Regions from separate parts of the Pseudonocardia sp. GCM10023141 genome, predicted to be linked through region 1. Evidence: riboswitches for the same ligand, from Rfam matches in the RefSeq annotation. Region 1 holds a riboswitch; each other region holds the start of a gene.

Region 1 (6,926 bases):
ATGCGCCGCGAGCACGTGCGCCTGCACCGCGGCGCCGTGGAGTTCTCCTACCCGGCGAAGGGAGGGTGATGCGGCTGCTCACGCTGCGGGACAAGCCGCTGCACCGGGCCTGCAACTCCCTGCTGCGGCGCAAGGGCGGGGGCGACGACCTGCTGGCGTACAAGGTCGGGAGGCAGTGGGTCGACGTGCGGGCCGAGCACCTCAACGAGCAGTTCGACGACGCCACGCGGGGCACCGTCGAGCGTGCCGTGGTGCGGCTGCTGGGCGGTGGCTGAGCGGCCGACCCCTTCCATCCTGCTGCTCAGGTTGGACCGACAGCCGCGGAGTCATGTCGCGACGCGTTCGCCTGCCGGGACCCGGACGCCCACGAACCGGTTGTGGCGGCGCAGCCGGAAGCCCAGTGACTCGTACAGCCGGATGGCGTTGGTGTTCATGGCGGCTGCGTGCAGGAACGGGGTCTCGCCGCGGGCGCGGATGCCGGCAGCGACGGCGTGGACGAGGCGGGTGGCCAGCCCCTGGCCGCGGAAGTCGGCATCGGTGCACACGGCGCTGATCTCGGTGAACCCCGGCGGGTGCAGGCGCTCGCCTGCCATCGCGATGAGGCGGCCGCCGCGGCGGATCCCGAGGTAGGTCCCCATCTCGATGGTGCGGGGTGCGAACGGTCCGGGTCGAGCGCGCTCGACCAGCGCGAGCATCTCGGGAACGTCGGCGTCCCCGAGGGGGACGGCCTCGGCGTCGGGTGCGGCCGCCACGCCGTCGTCGACGAGCTGCACTCCGGCGCCGTCGGAGACGACCTCCCAGCCGGCAGGCGGGGGTGTGCGCAGACCGGAGAGGGGCGCGACGGCACCGGGGCCGATGAGGTCGGCGAGGTCGCGCCACGCCGTGTCGTCGGGTTCGGCGGGCAGGGTGACGAACACCGAGACGTCGGGTCGGTAGCGCACGGCGAGGCCGTGGCTCACGGCGAGGTGGGCGTGCGGGCCCAGCAGGGACGCGCGCGCGGGATTGTCGAGAACATGCCACTCGCTCACAGCTGAAGATCCTTGTCAGGGTGTCCGCGCGCAGGAGTCACCCTGCAGCGGCGGGGCGGGAGGAGGCGGGCGGGCCGCCGGGTTCCGGGTCAGGATCGACAGGAACCGGGAGGGGAGCCGAGCCCGTCGAGCCAGCGGCGTGCCACGAGCACGCGTGCGGGACCGGGCATCTCTCGACCTTCCAACGGGATCGACGCAACGGGATCGACGCACGGGATCGATGTCGACTCCCGCACCCTAACCGGCCCCGACGGGGCAGGGGGAGGGTGAGTCCCGGCACAGGGGACCGCACACAGCGGCCGGACACAGGGTCTGGTCATGTCAGCCGGTGCGCAAGGCGCGATGATGGCAAATTGGCCGCCATTCGCTTTGTTCTCGAGCGATTCCGGCTGTCCCGGCGGGATCCGTCCGACGTCCCTTTCGCCCGCCTGAGTGGTCGCGTGCAGTTTCGCGCGCCTGCTCGTCGATGTCCTGGAGCCACCATGTCCGACGATTCCCGCAGGTGTCGCCGGTCTCCGCACCGCACTGATCCCGGTTCGTTCACCGCGTCGAACGCCGGCCGACAAATGTCCGACGTGCTGACTCCGGTTCGCCCACCCTTCGGAAACATTGACACTTCCCGCTGACGGCCGCCTAGGCTCAGGAGTCCATCCAGAGCGGCCGAGAGACCTGGCTCGTCGACGCCGCAGCAACCACGCCGTGCCACGGTGGGGTGCTCATGCCGGGACCGATGGGAGGCGTCATGCCCCACTCAGCTGTGTCCCACTCAGGTGTGCCCAAGCCGGGCCGTCGATGTCCGGCGCGCAAGCACCGCGACGTCGTCGACTGCGTGGTCATCGGCGGGGGAGTGGTCGGGGCGGCCGCGGCGTGGCAGCTCGCGCGTCGCGGCCAGGACGTGGTCCTGGTCGAACAGTTCGACGCCGGGCACACGCGGGGCGCGTCGCACGGTTCGTCGAGGATCTACCGGCAGACCTATGCGTCGACGCCCTACGTGGAGCTCGCCGGTGAGGCGCTGCGGCTGTGGCGCGAGCTGGAGACGGAGACGGGTGCCTCGGTGCTGCAGATGACCGGTGGCATCGACCACGGTGATCAGGAGCTCGTCGCGGAACTGGCGCTCTCGCTGGCCCGGCACGGCATCGACCACCGGTGGCTGGGCAGCGACGAGGCGATGGCCCGGTGGCCCGGCATGGTGTTCGACGGTCCGGTGCTCTACCAGTCGGATCGGTCGGGACGGATCAACGCCGACCAGGCTGTTGCGGCGCTGACGGCGGCGGCGGTCGGGCGCGGTGCCGACGTCCGGCACCGCACCCGGGTCAGCGCGGTCACCGTCTGCGGCCCCGACCTCGTCGAGGTGGAGACCTCCGCAGGCTCCGTCCGTGCGCGACGTGCCGTGGTCGCGGTGGGGGCGTGGACGGAAGCGCTGGTCGGCGGCCTCGTCGAGCTGCCGCCGCTGCGGGTGACGCAGGAGCAACCGGCGCACTTCCCAGTGCTCGGGGCCGGCCCCTGCACGCCGTTGCGCCACGTCGGGTGGCCGACGTTCATCCACCACGCCGGTCCGGAGCAGGGATGGCCCAGTGGGGTCTACGGGCTGGCGACCGAGGAGGGATGCGTGAAGGTCGGGTTCCACGGGGTGGGGCCGCTCTGTCACCCGGATCGGCGGTCGTTCGAGCCGCAACCGGCGCAGCTGCGCCGCTTGCAGGACTACGTCGCCACGTTCCTGCCAGGGCTGGACCACCAGCGGCCCGAGCCGATCAGCTGCACCTACACGTCCACTCCGGACGCGAACTTCGTGCTCCGCAGCCAGGGCCCGGTCGCGGTGGGTGCCGGCTTCTCCGGGCACGGCTTCAAGTTCGCTCCGGCGCTGGGGCGGGTCCTCGCGGACCTGTCGGCGGGCGTCATCGACGAGCAGCCGCTGGTGCCCACCGGCTGACGGCCGCGCCTCGGTCGGCCCAGCGGGGTGCCGCCTCGCCCGCGGCCGCGAAGCGCGCGGCCCAGATCCCGTCGAGCTCGGCGGTCGTCGCGTCGTCGAGGACGACCTCGTCGACGGCGACGTTCTCGGCCAGGTGCACGGCGCTGCCGGTGCCGGGGATGAGGAGCGTGTTCGGTGCGTGCCGCAGGAGCCACGCGAGCCCGACCTGCGAGGGCGTCACCCCGAGCCGCGCAGCGGCGGCCACCACCTCGGGCTGCTCGGTCACCTTCGGCATGCCGGCGAACCGGGAGCCGAGCGGGAAGAACGGCACCCAGGCGATCCCCTCCGCGGTGCAGAGCTCGAGCATGTCCTCGAACTGCCGCGCGACGAGGCCGTAGGCGTTCTGGACGCACGCGATGCCGGCCGGCAGCGCTCTGCGCAGCGTGCCGATCCCGACAGCGCTGAGCCCGATCGCGCCGATGAGCCCCTCGTCGCGCAGGGCCGTCAGCGCGGCGAGCTGGTCGTCGAGATCGATGAGCTGGTCGCCTTCGGCGCGGATCCCGGGCCCGACGTCGAGGCGCCGGAGGTTCACGATGTCGATGCGATCGCGGCGGAGCGAGCGGAGGTTGTCCTCGACGGCGGTGCGGAGCTCGGCCGGCCGCTGTGCCGGGCGCAGGGGCAGCGGACCGCCGGGGTCCCTCACCGCGCCGACCTTGCTCACCACGACGACGCCGTCCGCCGGCCGGACGGCACTCGCGATGATCGCGTTGGCGGTGCTGTCGCCGTAGAAGTCCGCGGTGTCGATGTGGTCCACGCCGAGATCGATGGCCCGTCGCAGCAGCCGTTCGCCTGCGGGCAGGTCGCCCGCGTACTGCTCGAGTGCCATCGCTCCGTAGCCGATGCGCGCGACGGTGTGGTCGCCGAGGCCGATCGCGCCGCCGGGGCGGCGGCGGGGAAGTGTGGTGGTGTCGCTCATGTTCGTGCTCCTACCGGGCCGAAGGCGGAGATCTCACCGCCTGCGGCCGACTATACGGAGGAGCCTCCATTTTGTCGCGCCCGGGCGTCGGCCAGCCACGGATAGCGCCCGGTGTCGGAGCCCGCGTAGTCGGGGTCGAGGTAGATGAAGCAGCGCTGGATGAGGAAGTCGCGGATCTCGAACACGTCGCACCAGCGACCGGCGCCCCACTCGGGCACCCCGGCGCGCCACGGGCCGTCCTGGTGCTCGCCGAAGCTCGTCCCCTCCGCGACGACCGTGTCGCCACCGGAGAAGATCCAGTTGAAGGAGGCGTAGTCGTGCTTGATCGCCGTGAGCGTGGCGCCGACGTCGCTGAACATCCGTCCGATCTGCTCGTGGCCCTCGGCGATGCCCCACTTGGGGAAGTACACCTGGGCGTCCGCGGCGAACAGCTCCAGGATGCTCGCGCCGCTGCTCGTCGTGCCACCGTGGTCGAACGCCTTGAGGTACTCCAGCGCCACCGACTTGCGCTGCTCGTCGGTCATGGTCTGCGTGGTGATGGCCATCGTCGACTCCAGTGTCGGGACGGGTGGACGTGCGGGGCGGCCGGGTCAGATGTCGATCGGTTCGAGCTGGTCGAGCAGCTCCACGCGGCGGGACTCGAACTGCTCGGGCAGCTGGAAGGCACTGCCGAGCTCCTTCGGGGACTCGTCGCAGGTCCAGCCGCCCTCGGGGTGGGTCACCGCGAGCTCGAACAGCGCACCGCCCGGGCTGCGCACGTAGACGGACTTGAAGTACTTGCGGTCCTTGAGCTCGGAGATGTCGGTGTAGCCGGCACCCTCGATGGCGAACTTGAGCTCGTCCTGGTTCTGCAGCGTCTCCGCGTTCCAGGCGAAGTGGTGGATCGTGCCCTCGCCGTAGCGCCACGTGCCGGGGTCGTCGGTGCGGTTGACGACGAGCTCGACGGCGCCGCCGCGGTCGGCCGCGCCGATCTGCAGCGCGACGCGGTCACCCTCCTCGACGAGGTCCTTCGCGAACATGTGCTGAGCGGTGAACTCGACCATGTTCTCCGGGTTCGCGACGTGCACCCCGACCCCGTGGATCCCGTGGATCGCGTGCTCTGCCGGGACGCCGCCGCCGGTCCAGCCCGCACGCGGGTCACCGTCCACACCGACGAGTGCGTACTCGACGCCGCACGGGTGCCGCAGCAGCAGCCGGCGCCTGCCGAGCACCTCGGCGTCGGCCACGTCGACGTGGCGCTCGGTCAGGCGGGCGCTCCAGTAGTCGAGCGAACCGGCCGGGACGGCGAGCAGCACCTCGCGGGCCTGGTTGGTGCCGCGCCTGCCCAGCAACCCGGCCTGCCGGAAGGGGAACGTGGTCACCACGGCGCTCGGGTCACCTGCCGCGTTGCTGTAGTAGAGGTGGTAGATCGGTGTCGACCCGTCGAACAGCACCGTCCGCTTGATGAAGCGCATGCCGAGCGTGCCGACGTGGAAGTCGACGTCCTCCTGGGCCGGGCCCACGGACAACGTCACGTGATGGCTGCCGTCGAGATGGGCCATGAGAAGTTCCTCCACCGGATCGCCGAGCGGCCCACGCTAGAACGCCTCGGGCGCCACGTAGCGAGGACGGCACTGCGCGACAACGATCCAGCCCTGCGGTGCGCTCCGGGACAATGGCGCCACCGGACAACGGCGTCCCGGCCACTGGTGCGGGCCGGGCGGGAGCACGATGATGGCGACAGCGTCGTCACCGGAGACTGCCCATGCCCCTGCTCGTCGACACCAGCACCGTGCCCGCACCCGACCGGTTCGACTACTGGGCAGGCGCCCACGGTCGGGTCCTACATCCGTTGCGGCTGGAACGGCCCGGCCGCGAGCCGTTCACCGGCCGGATCCGGGCACACCGCGTCGGGCCCGTCACCGTGTTCCGCATCGAGGGCGACGCCTCCACGATCGAACGCACCGCACGGCTCGTCGCCCAGCAGGACCCGGAGGAGCTGCAGGTCACCCACCTCGTCCGGGGTCGGTTCCGGATCGAGCAGGGTGGTCGCACCGCCTTCGTCGACGCTGGTGACCTCTCCGGCTACGAGACGTCACACCCCTACCGCGTCGAGTCGGCAGGCCCGTTCGAGCTGTTGCTGTTCGCGCTCCCACGGGCGTTGCTCGGTGCGCGTGCCGAGGCGATCTGCGCCCGGACCGCGATCACCGTCAGCGGCCGCTCGGGGCCGGCGGCGGTCGCCGGTCCGTTCCTGCGCAGCATCGCCGACCGCATCGAGGACGGCAGCCTGGACGCGAACGCGGCCGGGCTGGGTGACTGCGTCGCCGACATGACGCGGATGGTGTTCAGCCCCGACCGTGTGTCCTCGCCGGATCTCGACCGGCCGGGCGACGCGCTGTTCGTGCAGGTCAAGGCCTACATCGAGGGGCACATCGCCGATCCCGCGCTGACCCCACGCAGCCTCGCGGCCGCGCACTTCGTCTCGCCGCGGCTGCTGCACCGCACGTTCGCCGAGCGGGGGCACACCGTCGCCGGTTGGATCCGCACCCGCCGGCTCGACGCGGTGGCCCGGGACCTGGCCGATCCGATGCTGGCACCCTGTTCGATCCGGGCGCTCGCGGTGGCGCGCGGCTTCACCGACGCACCTCACTTCAACCGCCTGTTCCGCCAGGTCCACGGGTGCACGCCAGGGGCGTACCGGGCTGCGCTCACCGGGTCAGGTTGAGCGGTCCCCGGGCCGCATCGCGGGAGTGCTCGGGCACAAACATCGGGTCGCAGGTCCCGGGCAGGGCAGGATCGAGGGGTGAACGTGGTCAGGAGCGGACTCGACAGGCGGACGACCCCGATGCTCGGGCAGGTGGCGCGATGAACGGACCGCTCGACGGGCTGCACGTGATCGAGTGCGCCAGCTTCGTCGCCGGGCCGACGGGTGGCATGACGCTGGCGCAGCTCGGGGCCGAGGTGATCCGGATCGACCCGCTCGGCGGTGGGTCCGACCATCGGCGCTGGCCGGTCGTCGGGGGTGGGACGGGGC
Region 2 (6,926 bases), on a different contig from region 1:
TAGTTCAACGGGCCCACGACGATCGTGACCAGCACCGTCCCGAACTGGGCGCAGCTGACGTCGCCCGAGCCGAAGTAGCCCCGCTGGAAGGACGCGAACGCCCCGATCGCCAGCCAGATCACGATGATCACCGCACCGATCCGCATAACCGCTCCCAGGGTCCGATCCGACGATCCGGTCCTGGGGGAGTACCCGCTTTCAGTGGCCCAGTACCCGCTGCCGTCAGCGGCGCAGTACCCTGCGCGCCAGCCCGTTGCCGAGCAGCTGGGCCAGCTGCACGATCGCGATGATGATGACCACCGTGACGAGCGTGACCGGCCAGTTGAACTGCTGGTAGCCGTAGCTGATGGCGAAGTTGCCCAGGCCGCCGCCACCGACGTAGCCGGCCATCGCCGACATGTCCACGACGCCGACGAAGATGAACGTGTAGCCCAGGATCAGCGGGCCCAGCGCCTCGGGCACCAGCACGCTCCAGATGATCCGGAACCGGCCGGCCCCCATCGCGCGCGCCGCCTCGATCACTCCCGGATCCACGGAGACGAGGTTCTGCTCCACGATCCGGCCGATGACGAACGTCGCCATCGCCGACATCGGGAACAGCACCGACTGCGTGCCGATCGTCGTGCCCATCACCAGCAGCGTCAGCGGGCCGACCGCGGTGATGAAGATGATGAACGGGATCGGCCGGATGATGTTGACGACGATGTTGAGCAGCTGGAAGGCGGGTGCGTTCTGGAACAGCCCGCCGCGGCGGCTGGTGTAGAGCGCCACCCCGAGTGCCAGGCCCAGCGCGCCGGCGATGAGCATCGTCCAGAAGACCATGTAGACCGTCTGCTGGAACGACAGCCACAGGATCGGGGTGAGCTTGTCCCACTCGGTCATGGTGTCGCCAGCTCCTCGACCCTGGTCGTGGCGGCGAGCTCGGCGATCAGCGCGTCGATCGCCGCGTCCGTGCCGGTCAGCTCGAACGTGATGCTGCCGAACGGCTTCTCCGCCAGCTCGCGGATCCCGCCGTAGACGATGGTGCTGCGCACGTCGTGCGCGGCGAGCACGCCCGAGAGCGCGGCCCGCGCCCCCGGATCGGCCCGCACCCCGACGGTGACCAGTCGTCCGCCGAAGTGCTCGCGCAGCCGCGTCAGCGCCTCGGCCGACGGCCGGTCCTGCAGCACGCTGTGCACGAAGCGACGGGTCGCCGGCTCGCGCGGGTCGGCGAACACGTCGTAGACCGGGCCCTGCTCGATCACGCGGCCCTGCTCCATCACGACGACCGTGTCGCAGACGGAGCTGACCACCTCCATCTCGTGGGTGATCACCACGATCGTCGTGCCCAGCTCGCGGTTGATCCGCTTGAGCAGGGCGAGCACGTCGGCGGTGGTCTCGGGGTCCAGCGCGCTCGTGGCCTCGTCGGCGAGCAGGATCCTCGGCGACGTCGCGAGCGCGCGGGCGATGCCGACACGTTGTTTCTGCCCGCCGGAGAGCTGGTTGGGGAACTGCCGGGCCTTGTCGCTGATCCCGACGAACTCCAGCAGCTCGGCCACCCGTGCGCGGCGGGCGTCGCGGTTCCAGCCGGCGATCCGCAGCGGGTAGCCGACGTTGCCGGCGACGGAGCGCGAGGACAGCAGGTTGAACTGCTGGAAGATCATCCCGACCTCGCCGCGCAGCTCGCGGAGGCCGCGCTCGGCGAGCTGACCGGTGACCCGGCCGTGCACCGTCACCGTGCCCGCGGTCGGCAGCTCGAGTGCGTTGATCATCCGGACGAGCGTGCTCTTGCCCGCGCCGGAGTACCCGATGACGCCGGTGATCGAGCCGTCGTCGATGTCGAGGTCCACGTCATCGACGGCCCGCACGACGGCGCCGCGGGACCCCGCGAACTGCTTGCCCGCCGCGCGGAAGCTGATCACCGGTGCCACGGTCAGGAACCCGACGTCGTGATCGCGGCCTCGATCTGCGCGGTGCTCGCCTGCAGGTCGGCCGCATCGTTGTTCTTGAACACGCCGCCGTCACCGAGGTCCTTGCGCACTGCTGCCTGCACCTCGGGGTCCTGGTAGAGCGCGGCGAGCGTGACGTAGGTGGGGTTGTCCTTGTCCGCGGCGCGCGCGACGAAGGCGTTGATGTAGGGCTTCGACGACGCGCTGTTCGGGTCGTCCTTGAAGATGACCTTGTCGGCGCCCAGCTTGGCGGCGGTCGCGTAGTTGTTGTTGACGATCGCGGCGTCCACGCCGGCCAGGTTGGTGGCGGTCTGGGCCGCGTCCACCGGCACGACGGTGACCTTCGACGCGGCGGTGTCGATGTCGTTGGGCGTGGAGACCGAGGTGCCGCCACCCTTGATGGTGATCAGCTTGGCCGCCTCGAGCACCAGCAGCGAGCGCGCCTGGTTGGTCGGGTCGTTCGGGATCGCGACCTGGCCGCCCTGGGGGATCTGGTCCACCGCCGTGTGCTTCGTGGAGTACAGCGGCAGCGGGTACACGGCGGTGGCGCCGATCGGCACCAGCGTGTCCTTGTTCTTGACGTTGTAGTTGGCGAGGTACTGCAGGTGCTGGAACTCGTTGAGCTGCAGCTGGTTCTGCGACAGCGCCGGGTTGGGCTGGTTGTAGTCGGTGAAGTTGACGAACTCCACGGTGATGCCCTTGGCCTGGGCCTTCTGCTGGTAGACCGTCCAGTAGTCCTCGCTGGCGTCGGTCACGCCGATCTTGACGACCGTCGGTGCGGCGCCGCCGGGTGCGGCGGCGGGCGTCGAGCCCGGTGCCGCGCAGGCCGCGGCGAGCGCCAGCGCCGGCAGGAGCAGGAGCAGGGACTTGGGGATGCGTCGCACGGCGGAGCGTCCTTTCGACACACCGGGGTCACCGGTGCGGGGGTGGGTGAACGGGTGCCGCAGGGTGCGCGGCGAGGGCCCGCAGCGGCGGGCCGGAGCGCTGGGTCAGCGACAGCGCGTGGTGGTGCAGCCGCGCATCTGGTCGATGTGGCGGCGGTACGCGGCAGACAGCGACGGCACGCGCTGGGCGGTCATGGTGCGAACTCCTGCGGATCTCGGGCGCTTGCGAGGTCTGGTGAGACGCTCGCCCGGTCGTCACCCGGAGCACCCCACCGCACGCGGGGGTTGCCAACCAGCAAGCCGGGGCTGAGCGCTGGTGTTCGTGACCGTTGTGTCCGACGTTAGGTCGGGCCGTCGCCGGGGGTCAAGCCGTGCGGATGTGATCTTCGGCGGCGATTCGCGCGCACCGGCAGGGCGGCCGTGGTCCACCCGGTGTTCACATGGTTGTATCGCAGCATGTCGGTCTCCGGTCGGACGCACGGCGCGCCATGACAAGCCCCCGCTCGCTCCCGGTCGTCGACATCTCGCGGTTCCGCGACGCCGGGGTCGACCGCGCCGCGTTCCTCGACGACCTGCGCCGTGCCGCCCACGACGTCGGCTTCTTCTACGTCACCGGCCACGGTGTGCCCGTTGCGGTCACCGAGGGGATCGCGGAGCTGGCCCGCCAGTTCTTCGCCTTGCCGCTCGAGCAGCGCCTCGAGATCGAGAACGTGCACTCGCCGCAGTTCCGCGGCTACACCCGCGTCGGCACCGAGCACACCGCGGGCGCGGTCGATCAGCGCGAGCAGATCGACATCGGTCCGGAGCGCGCCGCGATCGAGGTCGGCCCGGGTGATCCGGACTACCTGCGGCTCATCGGCCCGAACCAGTGGCCCTCGGCGCTGCCGCTGCTGCGCGACGTCGTGCTGCGCTGGCAGGCCGAGGCGCTACGGGTGAGCCGCGAGATCCTGCGCGCGCTCGCGGCGTCGCTGGGGCAGCCCGAGGGCTACTTCGACGCCTGGTTCGACGACGAGGCCGCCGTCCACGTCAAGATCGTGCACTACCCACCGCGCCAGGGACCCGCTCCCGAGCAGGGCGTGGGCAGCCACAAGGACTACGGCTACCTGGCGCTGCTGCAGCAGGACGACGTGGGTGGGCTGCAGGTGCAGGCGGTCGACGGGTCGTGGATCGACGCCACCCCGGTGCCGGGCAGCTTCGTGGTCAACATCGGCGAGATGCTGGAGATCGCGACGCAGGGCTACCTCCGTGCCACGCAGCACCGGGTGGTCAGCCCGCCCGCCGGGATCGACCGCTACTCGATCCCGTTCTTCTTCGGCCCACGCCTCGACGCCGTGGTCGAACCGCTGGTGCTCCCGGCCGAGCTCGCGGCGGCGGCCACCGGTGTGGCCGAGGATCCCGACAACCCGCTGCTCGCCCACTTCGGCGCCAACGCCGTGGTCGGCTGGCTGCGCTCGCATCCGCGTGTCGCGCAGCGCTGGTGGTCGGACGTGCTGGAGCGAGAGGCGTGACGACCGCACCGCCGCGTGCCTTCGAGACGCTGGCGCTGCACGCCGGTGCCGTGCCGGACCCGGCCACGGGGTCGCGCGCCGTGCCGATCTACCAGACCAGCTCGTACGTCTTCGACGACGCCGACCATGCTGCCGACGCCTTCGCGCTGCGGGACCTCACGACCCACGCCTACACGCGGCTGTCCAACCCGACCACCGCCGTCGTCGAGGAGCGGCTCGCGGCACTGGAGGGCGGCACCGCGGCCGTCGCGCTGGCCAGCGGGCAGGCCGCTGTCACGCTGGCGCTGCTGAACCTGGCCAGGACGGGCGACCACATCGTCGCCTCCGCCGCGCTCTACGGCGGCACGTACAACCTGCTGGCGCACACGTTCGCCGACTTCGGGATCGCCGTCTCGTTCGTGGCCGACCCCGACGACGTCGACGCGTGGGCCGCCGCGATCCGGCCGCAGACCCGCGCGCTGTTCGCCGAGACGCTCGGCAACCCGCGCGGCAACGTCCTCGACATCGGTGCCGTCGCCGCGGTCGCGCACGGCGCGGGCGTGCCGCTGGTCGTCGACAACACCGTGCCGACGCCGTGGCTGCTGCGCCCGCTCGAGCACGGCGCCGACGTCGTCGTGCACTCCACCACGAAGTTCCTCGCGGGCCACGGCACGGCGATCGGGGGCGTTGTGGTGGACAGCGGGCGGTTCGACTTCACCGCCGATCCGCAGCGCTGGCCCGGCTTCACGCACCCCGACCCCAGCTACGCGGGGCTCGTGTTCGCCGACACCTTCGGATCCGACGGGCTCGCGTTCGCGATGCGGCTGCGCACGAAGCTGCTGCGCGACCTGGGACCGGCGCCGTCGCCGTTCAACAGCTTCCTGCTCCTGCAGGGCATCGAGACGTTGCCGGTGCGGATGGATCGCCACGTCGCCAACACGCTGGCCGTCGCCCGCTGGCTCGAGGCGCGACCGGAGGTCACGGCGGTGCACTACCCGGGGCTGGCGTCGAGCCCGTGGCACGCCGCCGCGCAGCGCTACCTCCCACGCGGTTGCGGCGCCGTGCTCGCCTTCGAACTGGACGGGGGAGCGGGCGCCGGGCAACGGTTCGTCGGTGCGCTGCGCCTGTTCAGCCACCTCGCCAACATCGGTGACGTCCGCAGCCTGGTGATCCACCCGGCCTCGACGACACACGCGCAGCTCGACGCCGAGCAGCAGCTGGCCACCGGGGTCACCCCCGGTCTGGTGCGGCTGTCGGTCGGCATCGAGGGCGTCGGCGACCTCATCGACGATCTCGACCGTGGACTGGTGGCGGCATGACCCTGCACAGCACTTTCCCCGATGCCGGCAGCGGCGTCGACGGCTCCGCCACGTTCGCGGGTGTCCGCGGCGTCGTCCGCTACCGGCGGTGGCGTCCCGTCGGGAAGCCGGTGGCCGTCCTGCTCGTGCTGCACGGGCTCGGCGAGCACTCCGGGCAGTACGCCACCCTGGCGGCGGCTGCCACGTCGGCCGGCGTCGAGGTGTGGGCGCCGGACCAGGCCGGTCACGGCAACAGCGACGGCGAGCGGGTGCTGATCACCGACGTGTCGGACCTGGTGGCCGATGCCGAGACGCTGCTGCGGGTGGTGCGTGCCAGCCTCCCTCGCGTGCCGGTGGTCGTGCTCGGGCACTCGCTCGGCGCCACCGTCGCCACGCTGCTCGTCGGCGAGGTCCGCAGGTCGAGCGACGGGCGCGACGGCACGGCCGATGACCCCGCGTCCGACGTCACCGGGCTGGTCCTCGCCGGCTCGTCGTTGGGCGGCGCGAGCGGGCTGGAGACGCTGTTGGCGTCCGGGATCGACCCGTGGGAGCTGCGGAAGGACCCCGGCGAGCTGGTGCGCGACCCGGAGCAGGCCGAGCGGGTGCGCAACGACCCGCTCGTCTGGGCGGGCGGGCTGCGCCCCGAGACGCTGCGGGCGCTGGCGGCAGCGGCGCCGCGCACGAGCCGGCTCGTCACGGTGGGTGCGCTGGATCACCTGCCGGTGCTGCTGCTGCACGGCGAGGACGACGACATTGCGGGGGTGGCGGGCGCCCGGGCGGTGGCGGCGGCGCTGCCGCGTGGCCGGATCGTCACCTACCCGCTGGACCGGCACAACGTGCTGCAGGACCTCGACCGCGACGTCGTGCACGCCGAGCTGCTCCGCTTCGTCACGGCGCTCGCGGCCCGCGCCTGAGCGACGCCTACTTCGCGCCCCGGTTCTGCTGGCTCGCGTAGTAGGCCACCTTGCGGGCACGCATGACCTCGCCCAACGGGCGGTGCTCGGTCAGGGCGTTCCACGGGTCGAACCGGGCGTTCTCGATCTCCTCGTCGAGCGCGGCGTCGCGTTCCTGCTGGGGGATCGTGAGGCGGGCGACGGTGTGGAACGGCGACGTCCAGACGGCGGCGGCGTCCTCGATGGGCGTGCTCTGCTCGTCGACGAAGAACTGCACCTGGAACAGGTGCACCAGCGGCGCGTCGGCCAGGCGGGTGAAGACGTCGGCGGGCCAGTCGTCGCTCGCCGTGGGAGAGGGCCGGTCCGACGCCTTCTGCAGGCGCACCCGCACGGCGTAGGGGCCGCAGGCCAGCGGTGCGGCGCTGTAGAAGTCCTG
Region 3 (6,926 bases), on a different contig from region 1:
GATCGCGGCGACGACGTCGACGGTGATGGGAGTCTCCTTGGCGGCGCCGTTGGAGACGGCACCGACGGCGACGGTGGTGGGTCCGGCCGGGGCGGCGCTCGCGGCGGGGGAGCCGCCGCAGCCGGCCAGCAGGCCGCCGAGCGCGACGAGGCTCGCTGCGACGCCGAGGGCGCGGATCGATCGGGTACGGGTGCCGGACATGGTTCTCCTGCTCGGGGTGTGAACGGGGTGGGCAAGCGGTGGGGGTGCGGTGCGCGCGGCGGTCAGAGGACCTTGCTGAGGAACTCCGCGGTCCGCGGGTGGTGCGGGTGGTCGAGCACCTGCGCGGGTGGGCCCTGCTCGAGGATGCGGCCCGCATCGAGGAAGACGACCTGGTCGGCGACCTCGCGGGCGAACCCGATCTCGTGGGTGACGACGATGAGGGTCGTTCCGGTGCTCGCGAGGTCCCTGATCACGGCCAGCACCTCACCGACGAGCTCGGGATCCAGCGCCGAGGTCGGCTCGTCGAACAGGATCACGCCGGGCCGCAGCGCGAGGGCCCGGGCGATCGCGACGCGTTGCTGCTGGCCGCCGGAGAGCTGGCGCGGGTAGGCGTCGGTCTTGTCGGCGAGCCCGACCCGGCTCAGCAGGGTGCGGGCGTGCGCGCGGGCCTCGGAGCGGGAGCTGCGGCCGGTGGCGACGGGGGCGGCGGCGACGTTGTCCAGCGCGCTGAGGTGGGGGAAGAGGTTGAAGCTCTGGAAGACGAACCCGATCCGGCTGCGCTGGGCGAGTATCGCCCGCTCGCTCAGCTCCTTGAGCCGCGTGCCGTGGTGGCGGACGCCGATCGGTTCGCCGTTGATGCTGACGTGGCCGCTGTCGAGCCTCTCGAGGTGGTTGATCGAGCGCAGCAGCGTCGACTTCCCCGATCCGGACGGGCCGAGTACCACCGTGACCTTGCCCGGTGCCACGGTCAGGTCCACCCCGGCGAGCACGTGGTGGGTGCCGAACCACTTGTGGGCGGAGTGCACCTGCACGGCAGCGGGGCGCACCCCGTCGAGCACCTCCCCGAGCACGGCCGTCCCCGTCCCCGTCCCGGCGGCCGTGTCTGATGTCGTGCTCGTCATCGGATCGCTCCTTCCCTGATGCGTGCCCGGAGCACGGTGGTGCCGGTGCGCAGCTTCTGCAGGGGTGTCGGGGGCAGGGTCCGCAGCGCGCCGCGGGAGTAGTGGCGCTCCACGTAGAACTGGATGATCGACACGATGCTGGTGAGGATCACGTACCAGACGGTGGCGACGACCAGCAGCGGCACGATGTCGCCGGAGTAGGTGGCGCCCATGCTCTGCACGGTGCCGAACAGGTCGAGCAGCGACACGTAGAACACCAGCGAGGTGCTCTTGATCAGCCCGATCAGCTGGTTGACGTAGGAGGGCACGATCGCGCGCAGCGCCTGGGGGAGCACGATCCGGCGGAACTGGTAACCGCGGGGGAGCCCGAGCGCAGCCGATGCCTCGTGCTGCCCCTGGTCGACCGAGAGGATTCCGGCGCGCACCACCTCTGCGGCGTAGGCGGCCTCGTTCAGGCTCAGGCCGATCACGGCGATGACCATGTCCGTGGCCAGCGTCGTCACGCCGAACGTCACGAACGCGGGTCCGAAGGGGATACCCAGGCTCAACGACTTGTAGAGGGCGCTGAAGTTGTAGAGGAACAGCAGCACGACGATCAGCGGGACCGAGCGGAACAGCCAGATGTAGATCCAGCTCACGGCCTGCAGGACGGGGCTGCGGGAGAGCCTGCCCAGGGCCAGCACGATGCCGCCCGCCAGGCCGAGCACGGCGCTGAACGCCGTGACCTGCAGCGTGATGACCAACCCGTCGAGGACGACCGGGCGCAGGAACCAGTACGCGAAGCGGTCCCACTGGTAGAAGGGGTTGGTGATCAGGCCGTGGACGATCTGGGCCAGCACCACGAGTACGACGACGGTGGCGATCCACCGGCCGGGGTGGCGCAGCGGGATCACGCGCGCAGCGGTGAGGTCCGGCTCGGGCCGGTCGTCGGTGTCGACCCGGTTCAGGCGGGGTGGCGGGGGTGGCGGATCGGACCGGGACACGGTGGATCGGCCGGAGGGAGGCACGCTGGAACTCCAGTGGACTCGGGGGGCGTCCGGGCAGCACGCATCGCAGCGGCGCGCTCGGTGAGGGGGACGTACGGAGTCCGCGCCGGTGCGGTCCGGCGCGGATCAGGAGATGGTCAACAGCGCGGGGTCAGTGCCCCGGGTGTGAGATCAGGAACGACAGAGCGCGCTGCTGACGCGCTGCAGGTCGATGTGGCGGCGGGCCGCTCCGGTGGCGCGGCCGTGGCATCGCCACTGCGCCAACCACGAAGTGGTGTCCATCGCCGCCACCGCCACCTGTTCTGCCCGCCGGGGGCATCGCGCTTACCGAACGTGCGTCGGTCCGGTCGTCACCTGGAGCACCCCACCGCGAGCGAGGGTTGCCGGCCAGCAAGCCAGGGCTTGTCGCTGACACTCATGACCTGTCGGAGTGGACGTTAAGTCGGCTGCGCGGGCGTTGTCAACGTGTCGGCTGCGACGCCGTCGGTCCCGGCCGTCGGCGCGGATCAGCGGACGTTGCGGCGCATCACGAAGGTGCGCAGCTCCTTGCCGGTGCCACCGCAACCGCCGCAGGTGCGCCAGTTCTTGCCGGTGAAGTCGCGGATGCGGGGGCTGCTGGCACAGGAGCTGCAGGCCGTCCACGGCCAGAGCTGCACCGTGGCGAGCCAGAGGAGCAGCCCGGCGAGCAGACCGAGCGTCCAGTTGGCCGTCCACGCACCGACGAGGATCAGGCCACCGCCGACGAACACCACGAACGGCCTCATGGCAGCACCCGTTTCTCTTGGGAGCCTCGAGCATCGGCGCGCCGTCGGCACGTGACACGAGTAGCCGGCTACCTCAATCGAGGTAGCCGGACGGGTGCGGCCGCGACATCGGTCACGGAGAGTGATCGCTCGGCACCGGTGTGACGTTCATAGCTCGCCACTCGGCCGATCCGCGGGTCGCCCGAGTGGCGAGCGGTCGGGGACCGGCGCTGCCAGCGGCTGCTGGAGGAGTACCTGCGTGCCGTGGCGGTCGTGGTGGATGAGCACGCAGGTGAACAGCTGCTGCATGAGGCGGATCCCCAGGCCGTGCCCGGTCGGCCGCGGCTCGGCCGCGGGAACGCGCCACTGCCCGTGGTCGCGCACCTCGATCCAGAGCGCCTCGGACTCGGTCCACAGTGTCACCTCGATGGTGCCGTGGCGCCCGGGTTCGTACGCGTGCGTCACGGAGTTCGTGACGGCCTCGGACACGGCGAGGACGATCTCGTCCCGCCGGTCCTGCGGGATGTTGCACAGGCAGCGCCGGAGGTGGCGGCGCAGCGGGGAGAGCTTGGTCGGGTGGGCCGGGATGGTGAGGTGGGAGAACTCGACGAGCTGGGACAACAATCCTCCAGCCTGGCTGGACACAACAGGGCCGGGTTCCCGCGGCGCCGGCCTGTCAAACCCGCTGGGCCGAACCTGATCGGCCGGATCTCAACTCTCGAGCGCCGCCGCGACGGTCGGGTGCAGCGGGAGGACCTGGTGCAGGTGCATGACCTCCCACGGCTGGGTGACGGCGACGTGGTCCGGCGGCGCCACGAGGCGCAGGTTCGTCGGCGCGTGCCGGGCGTCGGCGGCCCGGGTGGCCAGGTTGGCGAGCACGCCCAGCCCGCTGGAACCGAGGAACGAGACCGCGGACAGGTCGATGACGACGGTGGCGACGGCGGGCTGGTCGAAGGCGGCGTCGACGGTGCTCATCAGCTCGGGTGCGGTGTACAGGTCGAGCTCGCCGCGGACTGCCACCACCGTTGCCGAGCCGACGACGGTGGTGGTGAGTTCCAGTCCCGGGCGATCGGTCTGCGGGTCGTCGAGACCGGAGTGGGTATCGCGTCCTGTCATGGCGGGCACGCTATCGCGCTTTGCTCCGATCGGCCCAGTCCATGATCACGAACCATGATCACCGGCGCAGCAGGGCCTCCGGGATGTCCACCAACCGGCTCCGCAGGTACTCGCCCAGCCCCTTGGCCTGGGGATCCGGCCGCGTGGCCGAGGCCACCCCATCGCCCAGCAGGCCGACGACCACGATGTTGACCGCGCGCAGGTTCGGCAGCTCGTAGCGACGGATCGCCAGGTCCGCGGCCTCGGGAAGGAGCTCCCGGATGCGCTCGACGGTGAGGTACGCCCGCAGCCAGCGGTACTCCTCGTCGGTGCGGGTCCAGACTCCGATGTTGGCGTTGCCGCCCTTGTCACCGGACCGGGCGCCGGCCACCGTGCCCAGCGGGTGCCGCGTCGTGGGCCCCCTGACCGGGGTGTGGTCCGCCGCTGTCGGTGCGGCCGGTGCGGGGCCTGCCGGCGGGTGCGGGATCGTCTGCTGCGTGCCGTCGGGCAGCGTCACGCGGTGCTGGACCTCGGCGGCGGGCACCGTGGTGGGCCAGTAGACGCCGAAGGCGCTCTCCGCGGACGGCGGGGTGGTGGTGTGGAAGCCGGGGTAGCCGCCGAGCGCGAGCTCCATGGTGGTGTTGGAGAAGGCGCGGCCCACCTTGCGCGCGTCGGGATCCTTGACGGTGATGCGCAGGTGCGCGGTGGCCTGGTCGTTGACGGGCGCGTCGGCCCGGTCGAAGCGCAGCAGCCGCACGTCGGTCTCGGCGAAGCGCTCCTTGCCGCCGAGCAGCCCGAACAGCTGCTCCTCGGCCCACGCCGCCTTCTCCTCGATCGCGGTGCCGGTGAGCACGAGCGTCATGGTGTTGCGGAAACCGCCCTGGTAGTTCAGTGCCACCTTCAGCCGGTCGGTCGGCGCGCTCCCGCGGGTACCGCTGATCCGCACGCGGTCGGGCGCCTCCTGGTCCAGCCGCAGCGTGTCGAAGTGGGCGGTGGCGTCCGGGCCGAGGTAGGCGGGCTCCGCGATCTCGTAGAGCAGCTGGGCCGTGACGGTGCCGACCGAGACGAGCCCGCCGGTGCCGTCCGGCTTGGTGATCACGCTGGAGCCGTCGTCCGCGATCTCGGCGACGGGGAAGCCCGGGTAGCGCCGGTCGGTGATCTCCTCGAAGAACGCGTAGTTGCCGCCGGTGGCCTGCGGACCGCACTCGATGACGTGGCCCGCGGCCATCGCGCCGGCGATCCGGTCGACGTCCTCGCGCCCCCAGCCGTGCCACCACGCCGCGGGCCCGACGACGAGCGACGCGTCGGTGGTGCGGCCGGTGACGACGATGTCGGCGCCCGCCCCCAGCGCCTCCGTGATGCCCCAGCCGCCGAGGTAGGCGTTGGCGGTGACCGGCTCGACGCCGGCCTCGGCGAGCTTGCGACCGGTGTCGAGGTGCACGAGGTCGTGCCCGGCGGCCTGCAGCTCCGCGAGCCGTCCGACGAGGTCGTCACCGTCGACGTGGGCCACCTGCGGGGCCAGTCCGAGCCGCCCGGCGAGCAGCCCGATCTGCTCGGCCAGCCCGCCGGGGTTGAGCCCGCCCGCGTTGGCCACGATCTTGATCCCGCGGTCGAGGCAGGTGCCCAGCACCTGCTCGAGCTGGACGAGGAACGTCTTCGCGTAACCCGCGGACGGGTCCTTCTGCCGCGCCTTCCAGAGGATGAGCATGGTGAGCTCGGCGAGGTAGTCACCGGTGAGGACGTCGATGGTCTCCCCGGACACGTGGCCCTCGACCATCTCCCGCGCGGCGGCGAGGCGATCGCCGTAGAAGCCGGAGCAGTTGGCGATGCGGACCGGACGCCTGGTCATCGGCTGCTCCCGGCCGCTACGGCGCCGGGTGCTCGGCCCGGTCCCGGTGCGCCGGCGAAGGCCTGCGCGATGGAGATCCATGCGGTGGCGGCGGGCCCGGTCACCGCCAGCGCGGTGTCGGTGACGTGGCGGCGCTGCGTCACGACCAGGCAGAAGTCCAGCGCCGAGCCGGTCACCCGGTCCGTCGCATCCGGATCGCCCCACTCCCACCGCGCGCCCGATGGCGCCTCCAGCGCGACGTGCACGGGAGCCTCGGGCGCGGGGCGGTTGTTGAGCGCGAACGCGAACCCCGCGGTCTGCACGCCGAGGTGCGCGACGTGGCGCAGGCGGTCGGTGGGCTCCCGCACCGCGCCGACGGCGTCGGCGATGTCCTGCCCGTGCGCCCAGGTCTCCATCAGCCGCGCGGTCGCCGACGAGGCGGCGCTCATGTCCGGCCCGTACCACGGCAGCCGGGCCTTCGGGTCGAGCGCGCGGAAGGTCGTGATGAACCGGCTGCGGGCCCGGTCCAGCCAGGCGCGCAGCTCGGCGGCACCGAGATGGGCGTGCTCGGCGGCGACCCGGTCGGGGAAGTCCGCGCCCTGCTCCACCAGCGCGGCGGCCTCCCGGCGGAAGGTCTCCGGGTCGACGGCGGCGAGCGTGGCCGCCTCGTCGAAGTACGCGAGGTGGCTGAGCTGGTCGCGCACGTCCCAGCCGGTGGCGGGCGTGGGGAGGGCGACGCCGGCGTCGTCGAGGTCGGCGACGAGCACCTGGACCACAGCGGTCTCCGCGGCGAGATCGTCGAGCAGGTCGTGCATCGAGACAGCCATAAGTGCATCGTCATTCACTAAGGCGCCGCTGCGCAAGGGCTGACGGGTCAGGTTGCAGTGGGCGGGTCAGGAGGCGGTGGGCCGGCGCAGCGTCTCGATGCGGTTCTCGAGCGCGTCGAGCGAGGCGGCGTCGGCGGCGAAGCCGTTGAACAGGGTGCGGCAGTACTCGCGCGACAGCTCGCTCGGCGCCCACGGACCGTCGCGGTGGAACCACTGCGCGGTCTGCTTGTGCAGGCTGAAGAACTGGAACATGAGCAGCCGCACGTCGCTGCCGCGGAACAGGCCGCGCGCGATCGCCTCGTTGCCCAGCTGGAAGACCAGCCCCTCGAAGTCGTGGCGCTGCT

Evidence for each region. A riboswitch is a leader RNA that binds a small molecule or an ion and turns the genes downstream of it on or off. The one in region 1 is predicted to bind S-adenosylmethionine.
Region 2: another riboswitch for S-adenosylmethionine. It lies ahead of ACFPFQ_RS17330 (MetQ/NlpA family ABC transporter substrate-binding protein); the one in region 1 lies ahead of ACFPFQ_RS05475 (FAD-dependent oxidoreductase).
Region 3: another riboswitch for S-adenosylmethionine. It lies ahead of ACFPFQ_RS37615 (putative leader peptide); the one in region 1 lies ahead of ACFPFQ_RS05475 (FAD-dependent oxidoreductase).

Annotation. Positions count from the first base shown of each region.
Region 1 is NZ_JBHSIR010000009.1:109,618-116,543, reverse strand. It holds gene ACFPFQ_RS05490 (hypothetical protein) at 1-69, shown strand, start outside; gene ACFPFQ_RS05485 (hypothetical protein) at 69-275, shown strand; gene ACFPFQ_RS05480 (GNAT family N-acetyltransferase) at 327-1,028, opposite strand; SAM riboswitch class I at 1,673-1,765, shown strand; gene ACFPFQ_RS05475 (FAD-dependent oxidoreductase) at 1,771-2,958, shown strand; gene ACFPFQ_RS05470 (aldo/keto reductase) at 2,924-3,913, opposite strand; gene ACFPFQ_RS05465 (nuclear transport factor 2 family protein) at 3,964-4,458, opposite strand; gene ACFPFQ_RS05460 (ring-cleaving dioxygenase) at 4,504-5,454, opposite strand; gene ACFPFQ_RS05455 (helix-turn-helix domain-containing protein) at 5,658-6,617, shown strand; gene ACFPFQ_RS05450 (CoA transferase) at 6,758-6,926, shown strand, end outside.
Region 2 is NZ_JBHSIR010000028.1:76,254-83,179, reverse strand. It holds gene ACFPFQ_RS17345 (hypothetical protein) at 1-146, opposite strand, end outside; gene ACFPFQ_RS17340 (methionine ABC transporter permease) at 223-882, opposite strand; gene ACFPFQ_RS17335 (methionine ABC transporter ATP-binding protein) at 879-1,910, opposite strand; gene ACFPFQ_RS17330 (MetQ/NlpA family ABC transporter substrate-binding protein) at 1,913-2,812, opposite strand; SAM riboswitch class IV at 3,027-3,140, opposite strand; gene ACFPFQ_RS17325 (isopenicillin N synthase family dioxygenase) at 3,301-4,320, shown strand; gene ACFPFQ_RS17320 (O-acetylhomoserine aminocarboxypropyltransferase/cysteine synthase family protein) at 4,317-5,618, shown strand; gene ACFPFQ_RS17315 (alpha/beta fold hydrolase) at 5,615-6,511, shown strand; gene ACFPFQ_RS17310 (hypothetical protein) at 6,519-6,926, opposite strand, start outside.
Region 3 is NZ_JBHSIR010000066.1:68,214-75,139, reverse strand. It holds gene ACFPFQ_RS37630 (transporter substrate-binding domain-containing protein) at 1-201, opposite strand, end outside; gene ACFPFQ_RS37625 (amino acid ABC transporter ATP-binding protein) at 264-1,103, opposite strand; gene ACFPFQ_RS37620 (amino acid ABC transporter permease) at 1,100-2,086, opposite strand; gene ACFPFQ_RS37615 (putative leader peptide) at 2,261-2,371, opposite strand; SAM riboswitch class IV at 2,405-2,512, opposite strand; gene ACFPFQ_RS37610 (hypothetical protein) at 2,596-2,853, opposite strand; gene ACFPFQ_RS37605 (ATP-binding protein) at 3,001-3,453, opposite strand; gene ACFPFQ_RS37600 (STAS domain-containing protein) at 3,544-3,948, opposite strand; gene ACFPFQ_RS37595 (acyclic terpene utilization AtuA family protein) at 4,007-5,776, opposite strand; gene ACFPFQ_RS37590 (TIGR03084 family metal-binding protein) at 5,773-6,582, opposite strand; gene ACFPFQ_RS37585 (TetR/AcrR family transcriptional regulator) at 6,649-6,926, opposite strand, start outside.